Regions from separate parts of the Halopseudomonas sp. L-58 genome, predicted to be linked through region 2. Evidence: riboswitches for the same ligand, from Rfam matches in the RefSeq annotation. Region 2 holds a riboswitch; the other holds the start of a gene.

Region 1 (4,945 bases), on a different contig from region 2:
CTATTCATGTGGGCTCTTCTGTTGGAAAAGATTATAGAAGGGTACCCAGAGCTAAGGATCGTACTGTCGACCAGTTGGGCGCGTGTGCTGGGCTTCCGTCGGGCACGCGGATACTTGCCCACCAAACTGGCAGAGCGAGTCATAGGCGCCACATGGCACTCCGCGATGGGTAGAAACAGTCTCGATATCATCGAGTGGGATCACCAAACACGCTTCAAACAAATCTCTGCTTATTTACGCCGTCTACCCACTCCCATTCCGTGGCTGGCCATTGATGATGACTCCGCTGGTTGGCCATCAGAGCAGGCGGACGCCTTGATTCAGACTGACCCTATACTAGGCGTGTCTTGCAGGCATGTGCAGAAAGCCTTGGAGCATCAGCTGGAGTTCATATCCCGAATTTGCGGAGGTGATAGGTGATCAGACCTATTCCTGTCCACCATGAAATCCCAGCCAACCCAATCGGCGAGGATTGGATTTGTTCGGATGTGCATGGAGAATTTCAGCTGCTGATGGAGCTGCTTGTAGGCTCAGGTTTTGAACCTGCCAAGGATAGGTTGTTCATGCTTGGTGATGTGATTGATCGCGGGCCAGAGTCATTACGTGCGCTGGAATGGGTGCTGAACACCTGCTATTGCTACAGTGTGCTTGGTAACCATGAGCTGCTGTTCTGGGCAAGCCACTATCAAGCTGCCTGGGCTGATAAACACTACAGCATTGGTGGGCAGTGGGCGGCTGATTTGGCTCCTGAGCAGCATGGGGTGTTGGCGGAAAAGATCCAGGAAAAGCTATCGCTCACCATGACTTTGAATACAGAGTCAGGGCGTATCGGATTGGTGCACGCGCAAGCCCCGGTGGCCGACTGGCAGCAGCTGGCTACTTTGGAGTTCAGTGAAGGCCTGGCCAAGCACTGTACTTGGGGCGGCAAAAATCTTGAGGGACACAGCGACAACATCCGGAATATCGATTTGGTCGTATCTGGCCATATCGGCTGTGAACGATGGGTAAGACACGGTAATCAGTTATGGATAGACACCATATTGCGAACGGGGAAACCAACCTTAATGAAGGCCCGTAGCTTGCTGGACCTATAACCGTCCCAGTGAGCCTTGCTTGGCTACGGGTTTTCGGGCGTTGGCGAGGCGGGTATATAGCCTGGCTGGGATTCGGTTTGTAGCAGCCACTGCATTTCCAGATACGCTTGTTGCATCTCACTCCGAAGCGACTCGATTTCATTCTGAGCCAATTGATAAGGCTGCGTGATCTGGTGCGGTGGAGTGCTTACTGCATGGGTAGACTTCATTACTCTATTGGTCATGCAAAGAACACTCCCATCTTGCCCAGCGCATTCCGTGCCGCTGATACACATGGAATGTAGTCTCCAGTGGAAGAGGCGTGGTTAAAGCTGTCGGCCTTTCCTGGGCAACTGACTGCTAGATGCTTCACGGCACCCGTTTTATACCTTACCTCCGACAATAGTAGGGAAAGCCAAGGTCTGAGGTCATCTGGGGTGGAGAGTGTGAATATTAAACCTTGGAATGACTCTTCAGCATCGCTGACCTGCCCATCTTTATCTTTCTTTTGTCGCAACCAATTGTATATCTCATAACGATCTCCAGCACCCCGCCGAGGAAGGCGAAGCAGTGGGCGTGGGAGCTCAGCCAGTCCGATAGCTTCTGTGAGCGGGTGGCTTCGGCGACGGTGTAACTGGAAGTGCCGAGCACGTCAACAAACACCTGCATCGGCTGGAACTCGCCGGTGTGACGGTCGATCACCGGCACCGTCTGTCCGCTGGCGTAGTCGACGAAACAGCTTCTCACCAGCGCGGTGCTCCTGACGTATCACCATGTCCAGCTTGCCAGCCTAGGCCCGGTAGTGCTCGCAGAACCAGCTGTACTTGAAGCCCTGAGGTTGTCCATACGGTACTCCTGCCAGAGCAGAGCTAGGGTCACGCCGGGACGGCGCAGCTCGGCATGTACCTTGGCCCAGTCAGGCATAGGCCGCTGTTCGCTGGATACTGCCGGGGCTGGTGGGAACAACTGCTGCTCCAGCTCGGTGTCGGACAGGGAGCAGGGCCAGGTCGGTGAGGCCGCTGGAGGTAAAGTGGTTGAGGTAGTCGCTGATGGTGGCACGACCGACCTGCACGCTGATCGCAATCTGAGGGGCCGATAGCTTGGCCTCAAACTTGAGGCGCAACACCTCTCGAATCTTACGCATGGATAAGCGCTCCACAGTGCCCCCTTTGCTTCGAAAAAGAGGTCAATGATAGTGAGTTAAGCCTGCGTAGCTGCCTGCCCGGAAAGGTGGCCGGATGAGCGTGGAATCCGCAGTGGTGATTTATCGATAAGGTTCTCTTGGCTGTCGGGATGGGCTGCTGCATACTGCGTGGCCTTTGTCAGGTCTGATCGCGCTCCATTAGGCAAGCTGCTCTTCCAGCCATCGTTGCGAGTGCCTGCCTCGATACCACAGGTGTTAAAAGTGACTAAAAATTAGTCACTAAAAACATGGGTTTCCGTGACCGTGACCAGATGATTGCCTTCAAGTGATCTCAATTTGCATCAGCCTGAAAAGCTGATGGGTTGGGATAAAATCCTTTAAAATCAATAGTTGTAAAATAAGGACGATTAACATTTTCTGGCTGGCACGGCCTGTCACGCCGGGGGTCGCGGGTTCGAGTCCCGTCCGCTGCGCCATTATTCAAGAAGCCCCAGTTCGCAAGAACTGGGGTTTTTTTGTGCCTGTTTTTCGGTCGCCTCGGTGCTAGCCCAGATGGCCGGGGTCAATTGGCTCGCCGTTCCAGGCATGCAGCCGCGCGCGGATATCTTCGAACATGGCGTCATATTCATGGTGCGCTTTCAGTGACATGAACTCCGGCGTCAACACCCCGTGGCGGCGCAGAATATGATCGATATTGCTGGCGAAGTTGAACGCCGTATCGCGTGGCAGCGAAAAGTGTTCGTGCACCTCGGCATCGTTAATCGTGCCATCGACGCTGAACTCGACTGCACGGCACTGGTCCGCGATGGTGTAGTGAATGTCGATGCTGAACCCGCTATCGCTGGGTAGCAGGCGCATACGGTTGATATGCAGGTGGCCCGGTTCAAACATGTCTTCCTCCTGGGCAAGGTGGGGACGCTCGACCAGTTATAGGCCTAATTGAGTGTCGGGGAAACTGTTGTGCTGAAAGCGTGGTGCATCCGACAGTCGTTTGGTAGGAGGCGCCGGGGGTATGCCGAGCCCGAGCTTGACAGGGCGGGAGGTGGCCACTACTCTCTGCCGCGCTTCAGGTGCCCTCCATCTCGAGGAGGGTGAAACTGGGAAGCCGGTGCGTCTGCCAGATCAGACAATTCCGGCGCTGCCCCCGCAACGGTAAGCGACGTCCGCCTATTTGGCGAGGCGCCTGATAAACGCCACTGTGCTCGATGCATGGGAAGGCTCAGGTCGCCGGACTCACGTCCACTCGCAAGCCCGGAGACCGGCCTGATGCCTTTCACGACAGTGCGGTGGGCGCTGTAGGTGTACGGCGTCTTCCGTTGTGTTCATGCCGTGTTCCTGCCGTCTCCGTCTGTCCCGATTCGACAATGTCGTACGGGTGGGTACGACGGAGCAACCACACAGCATGACTATTCCTGCACGCGCCCCTCTGGCGCTGGGCCTTATTGGCCTTTCTTCCCTTTCTTTCGCCGGCACCCTGGATCTCGGCAGTGATGTTGTCACTGCCACCCGCACCAGCCAGGCCAGCAGTATCGCAGCCACCACCGTGTTCGAGCGGACCGACATCGAGCGGTTGCAGGTCAATACCGCTGAAGAGCTGCTGCGCCGCGCGACCGGGGTCAACCTGATCAACAACGGCGGCCCGGGCAAAAGTACCTCGCTGCAGATTCGCGGCAGCAACGACAAACACGTGCTGGTGATGATCGACGGCGTGCGTATCGGCTCGGCGACCTCCGGCGTTGCCGCACTGCAGAACCTGCCGGTTGAGCAGATCGAGCGGATCGAGATCGTCCGCGGCCCGCGCTCCAGCCTGTATGGCTCCGAGGCCATTGGCGGGGTGGTGCAGATCTTCACCCGCAAGGGTGGTGATGGCCTGACGCCGTACTTCTCGACCACTGTTGGCAGTCGCCAGCATCGCGCCGCTACTGCCGGTGCGTCCGGTGGGAATGACAACGCCTGGTTCAACCTGGGTGTCAGCAGCCTGGATACCGAAGGCTATGATGCGCGCCCGTCGCGGGAAGTGGACCACGATGGTTACCGTGAGCTGTCGGCCAATCTGTCTGGTGGTTACCGGTTTGCCAACGGCTTGCTGCTGGATGCCAACCTGCTGCAGGTCGAGTCGCACAACGACTACGACTCCGGCAACAAGGCCAACGCCGACAGTGTGCTCAGCGCGTATGGCGTGCGCGCCAAATATTCTCCGGTGTCTTTCTGGGATGTGACGCTGCAGGTCGGCCACAGTGAGGACAAGAACGAGAACTTCAAGGGCAGCACCTTTGACACGCGTTATGACACGCGACGCGACAGTGCCAGCTGGCAGAACGATTTTGCCCTGAGCGAAAACCAGTTGCTCACCGTCGGTTACGACTGGCAGCAAGACAGCATCAGCAGCAGCGTCGATTACCCCGAGGACAGCCGCTACAACCACGGCCTGTTTGCCCAGTACCTGCTGCACGCCGGCCGTCACGAATGGCAGCTGGGGCTGCGCCACGACGACAACGAGGCTTACGGTGAGCACACCACCGGCAGTGTCGGTTACGGCTATGCGCTGACCGACAGCATCAGCCTGACCTCCAGCTATGGCACGGCCTTCAGCGCGCCGACCTTCAACCAGTTGTATTTCCCCGGTTACGGCAATCCAGCTATTCAGGCGGAAACCTCGCGCAACCTGGAAGTGGGCCTGCGTGGCCAGCACCGCTGGGGCAGCTGGTCGGCCAACGCCTTCCGCAAT
Region 2 (4,945 bases):
CATCAACGCCTTCCTGAGCAATCAGCTGCATACCCCGCAACCCCGTCTTGATCGACTCTACAGTGCCATGCGCTACAGCGTGGTCATCGGCGGCAAGCGCATGCGCCCGCTACTGGCCTATGCCAGCTGCGAGGCTGCCGGTGGCGAGTTGGCCCGGGCAGATCACGCGGCAGCAGCGGTGGAGCTGATCCATGCCTACTCGCTGATTCACGACGACCTGCCGGCCATGGACAACGATGACCTGCGCCGCGGCCAGCCTACCTGCCACCGCGCCTTCGACGAGGCGACCGCGATCCTCGCCGGTGACGGCTTGCAGGCGCTGGCCTTCGAACTGCTCGCCAGCGCGCCGGACTGCCGCCCGGATACCCGTCTGCAGATGGTCAGCCTGCTGGGCCACGCCGCCGGACCGCAGGGCATGGTCGGCGGACAGGCGATTGATCTTGGTGCGGTCGGCGAGAAACTCGACCAGACCACCCTGGAAACCATGCATCGACACAAGACCGGCGCCCTGATTCGCGCCAGCGTGCAACTGGGCGCACTGGCCAGCGAGCGTCTAGATAACGAGCAGTTGGCAGCCCTTGGCAGCTACGCCGATCACGTCGGCCTGGCGTTCCAGGTGCAGGACGACATTCTCGATATCGAAAGCGATACCAGCGTGCTCGGCAAACAGCAGGGCGCCGACCTGGCCCGCGACAAGCCGACCTACCCGGCACTGCTCGGGCTGGACGGTGCCCACCGTCTGGCTGCCGAGCTGCGCGACCAGGCGCTCAGCGCAGTCGCAGGCTTCGGCCCCGCAGCAGAGCGCTTGCGCCAGCTGGCTGACTACACCGTTCAGCGCCGCTTCTGAGATAGCCCTGCGTGCAGTTGGGCTATCGGCCTGCATCGGTTAAACTGCGCCCTTGTTTTCCCGCCACCGACGTTGGCACCCAGAGCCTTGTTTGATGCCCAGCACTTTCCACGAAATCCCGCTCCATCGCCCCAGCACGCCGCTGCTGGACCGTATCGACGATACCGAGTCGCTGCGTGCGCTTGACGAAAGCCAGCTGCCCGAGCTGGCCGATGAGCTGCGGGCATTTCTGCTCTGGAGTGTCGGCCAGACCGGCGGGCATTTCGGCGCGGGGCTGGGCGTCATCGAACTGACCATCGCCCTGCACTACGTCTATCACACGCCGGACGACCGCCTGCTGTGGGACGTTGGCCATCAGGCCTACCCGCACAAGATTCTCACCGGCCGCCGCGAACAGATGGCCAGCCTGCGCCAGAAGAACGGCCTGGCCGCCTTCCCGCGGCGCAGCGAAAGCCCCTACGACACCTTTGGCGTCGGCCATTCCAGCACCTCGATCAGCGCCGGCCTGGGCATGGCCATCGCTGCCGGGCTGCAGGGCCTGGATCGCCGCACCGTTGCCGTGATCGGCGACGGCGCGCTGACCGCGGGCATGGCCTTTGAAGCGCTCAACCACGCCTCGGAAGTCGAAGCCAACATGCTGGTTGTGCTGAACGACAACGACATGTCGATCTCGCGCAATGTCGGTGGGCTGTCCAACTACCTGGCCAAGATCCTGTCCAGTCGCACCTACTCGCACATGCGCGAGGGCAGCAAGAAGGTCCTGTCCAAGATTCCGCCGGCCTGGGAGCTGGCACGCAAGACCGAAGAACACGCCAAGGGCATGCTGGTGCCGGGCACCCTGTTCGAGGAGCTGGGCTGGAACTACATCGGCCCGATCGACGGGCACGACCTGCCTACGCTGGTACGCACCCTGAAGAACATGCGCGAGCTCAAGGGCCCGCAGTTCCTCCACGTGATCACCCAGAAGGGCAAGGGGTTTTCCCCCGCCGAGGCCGACCCGATCGGCTACCACGCCATCACCAAGCTGGAGCCCAAGGCCCCGAGCAACGGCGTCAGCAAACCGAAATTCTCGAACATCTTCGGCCAGTGGCTGTGCGACATGGCCGAGCAGGACGAGCGCCTGATCGGCATTACCCCGGCCATGAAGGAAGGCTCGGACCTGATTGCCTTCTCCGAGCGTTTCCCCAGGCGCTACTTCGACGTCGCCATCGCAGAGCAGCATGCCGTCACCCTCGCTGCGGGCATGGCCTGTGAAGGCGCCAAGCCGGTGGTTGCCATCTATTCGACCTTCCTGCAGCGCGGCTACGATCAGTTGATCCACGACGTTGCGGTGCAGAATCTGGACGTGCTGTTTGCCATCGACCGCGCCGGCCTGGTTGGCGAGGACGGCCCGACCCACGCCGGCAGCTTCGACCTGTCGTACCTGCGCTGCCTGCCGAACATGCTGATCATGGCGCCGGCCGACGAGAACGAGACCCGCCAGATGCTGACCACCGGCTACCTGCACGAAGGCCCGGCGGCTGTGCGCTATCCGCGTGGTACCGGCCCGGGCGTGCCCATCGATCCGACGCTGGAGCCGCTGCCGATCGGCAAGGGCGTACTTACCCGCCGGGGCGAAAAGGTTGCCATCCTCTGCTTCGGCACCCTGCACCAGCAGGCCAGCAAGGCTGCCGAGGCACTGAATGCGACCGTTGCCAACATGCGCTTCGTCAAGCCGCTGGACACCCAGTTGATTGCGGAGCTGAGCGACAGCCATGAGCTGCTGGTGACCGTCGAGGAGAACGCCGTCATGGGCGGCGCCGGCAGCGCGGTCAACGAATGGCTGCTGGCCCAGGATATCAGCCTGCCGGTGCTCAACCTCGGCCTGCCCGATATCTACGTCGAACACGCCAAGCCCGCTGAAATGCTGGCTGAGTGCGGTCTGGACGCTGCCGGTATCGAAGCGGCCATTCGCGCCCGCCTCGACCGTTTGTAAGAGCCTGCCTCTGGCAGGCTTGACCCACCCCGCCGAAAAGCCTAGAGTCCGCCTCACTTCCAGTCGCCTGGGTGTCCGGCCTGCAGTGCAGTCCGGGTGAAACGGGAAGTCGGTGAGAATCCGACACTGCCCCCGCAACGGTAAGGAGTCGCAGGCCAGCCCTGCCAGCATCATCGAAAATGCCACTGTGCTCTGCATGGGAAGGCGATGATGTGTTGATTCCAAGTCCGGAGACCGGCCCAGCGCGAGTACAGCCACGGCAATGCCGTGCGACTGTCTGCTGAGGTGTCGCGGAGGGCGTCACCGGTCAGCGTGCAGCCGCCGCGCGGTGGCCTGCCTTCTGACTTCCCGCCCTCCTCAAAAGCCGAACTTTTGAGGAATCTATGTACAAGTCACTGCTGATCATTCCGGGCCTGCTGGCCTGTGCCGTTGCCCAGGCCAACGACGCGCTGTCACTCGCCGATACCGTCGTTACCGCCTCCCGCCAGGTCGAAAGTCGCAGCGAAAGCAGCGCGGCCAGCACCGTCTTTACCCGGGCAGATATCGACCGTCTGCAGCCCAACAGCGTGACCGACCTGCTGCGTCGTGTGCCCGGCCTGTCGATCACCACCAACGGCGGCCTCGGCAGCTTGAGCGGCATTTCCCTGCGCGGCACCAACGTCACTCAAACGCTGGTTCTGATCGACGGTCAGCGGATCGCCAGCGCCAGCGCAGGCCAAGCCAGTCTGGAATTCATCAGCGTCGATCAAATCGAGCGAATTGAGGTGATCCGCGGCCCACGCTCAGCCATCTACGGCTCCGACGCCATCGGCGGCGTGGTACAGATTTTCACCCGCCAGGGCCGTGACGGGCTTGATGCGCGCGTCAAGCTCGGCGTCGGCAGCAACCAGACCTTTACCCGCGATCTGGCACTTTCCGGCGGCAACGGCCAGACCCGCTTTGCGCTGGGCGCCAGTCTGAACGAAACCGACGGCATCAATCGTACGACCAATAGCGTCGGTGGTGATCGCGACGAAGACGGTTATCGCAATCGCGCGTTCAACGCTAGCCTGACCCACAACTTCACCGACGATGTTGAAGCCGGCATCCGCCTGCTGGAGCAGACTGGCAGCACCGAGTACGACCTGCTCGGCGACCCGGAAGATGACTTCAGCCTGAGCACCGCGGCAGCACACGTTCAATGGCAGGTCAGCAGCCTGTGGCGTACCCGCCTGGAAGTCGGCCACGCCGAAGACCGCCGTGACACCCGCTCCAGCGTATTCCCCTCGTCATACGACACCTACCGCGACTCCGCCAGCTGGCTCAACAACCTGAGCATAAATGATGCCCATAACCTGCAGCTGGGGCTGGACTGGTACGAGGATCGCATGCGCACTGACGGTGCCTTCACCGACGATGAGCGCTACAACCAGGCTGCGTTTGCCCAATACCGTTTCAACGGTGAGCAGGTCAGCGCCGAACTGGGTATGCGTCATGACGACAATGAACAGTTCGGCAGCGAAAACACCTTCAACGGCGCGCTGATCTTTGCCCTGAGCAACAACCAGCAACTGGTTGCGTCGTACAGCGAGGGCTTCCGCGCGCCGACTTTCAACGACCTTTACAACGCCTGGGGCTCCAATCCGAACCTGCGTCCGGAAAGCTCAAAGAGCTACGAGCTGCAATGGCGCGGCCAGTTTGACACCACCACGCTTCAGGCGTCTGCCTACCGTATGGATATCGACGACCTGATCCTGCTGGACAGTTTCTGGATTCCACAAAATATCAGCGAAGCACGCATCAACGGCCTGGAACTGTCTGCCGAGCGCGACATCCTCGGCTGGTACACCGTCGCATCCGCTACCTGGCTGGACCCGCGCGACCGCAGCACCGGTCAGCTGCTGCCACGCCGTCCCAAGCGCCTGCTGAGCATCGACAGCGATCGCCAGTTCGGCGACTTCGGCATCGGCTTCAGCCTGGTGGCCAACAGCACCCGCTACAACGACGCAGCCAATACCCAGAAGCTGTCCGGTTTCGGCACCCTGGAAGTACGCGGCAACTGGCTGATGAGCGACACCACCCGCTGGGATCTCAGCGTCAGCAACGTGCTGGAGAAGGAATACGCGCTGTCCAACGACTTTGCC

What was found. Region 2 has a riboswitch for cobalamin ahead of AC13EY_RS03965 (TonB-dependent receptor domain-containing protein). Riboswitches for the same ligand answer to the same signal wherever they lie in the genome.
Region 1: it holds a riboswitch for cobalamin, as region 2 does, so the genes downstream of both, btuB (TonB-dependent vitamin B12 receptor) here and AC13EY_RS03965 (TonB-dependent receptor domain-containing protein) in region 2, are expected to answer to the same signal.

Annotation. Positions count from the first base shown of each region.
Region 1 is NZ_JBSXON010000075.1:164,996-169,940, reverse strand. It holds gene AC13EY_RS15165 (HAD domain-containing protein) at 1-420, shown strand, start outside; gene AC13EY_RS15160 (metallophosphoesterase) at 417-1,094, shown strand; partial or broken gene AC13EY_RS15155 (IS21 family transposase) at 1,539-2,217, opposite strand; gene AC13EY_RS15150 (DUF5064 family protein) at 2,761-3,108, opposite strand; cobalamin riboswitch at 3,269-3,498, shown strand; gene btuB (TonB-dependent vitamin B12 receptor) at 3,620-4,945, shown strand, end outside.
Region 2 is NZ_JBSXON010000040.1:42,664-47,608, reverse strand. It holds gene AC13EY_RS03975 (polyprenyl synthetase family protein) at 1-847, shown strand, start outside; gene dxs (1-deoxy-D-xylulose-5-phosphate synthase) at 942-2,822, shown strand; cobalamin riboswitch at 2,876-3,079, shown strand; gene AC13EY_RS03965 (TonB-dependent receptor domain-containing protein) at 3,206-4,945, shown strand, end outside.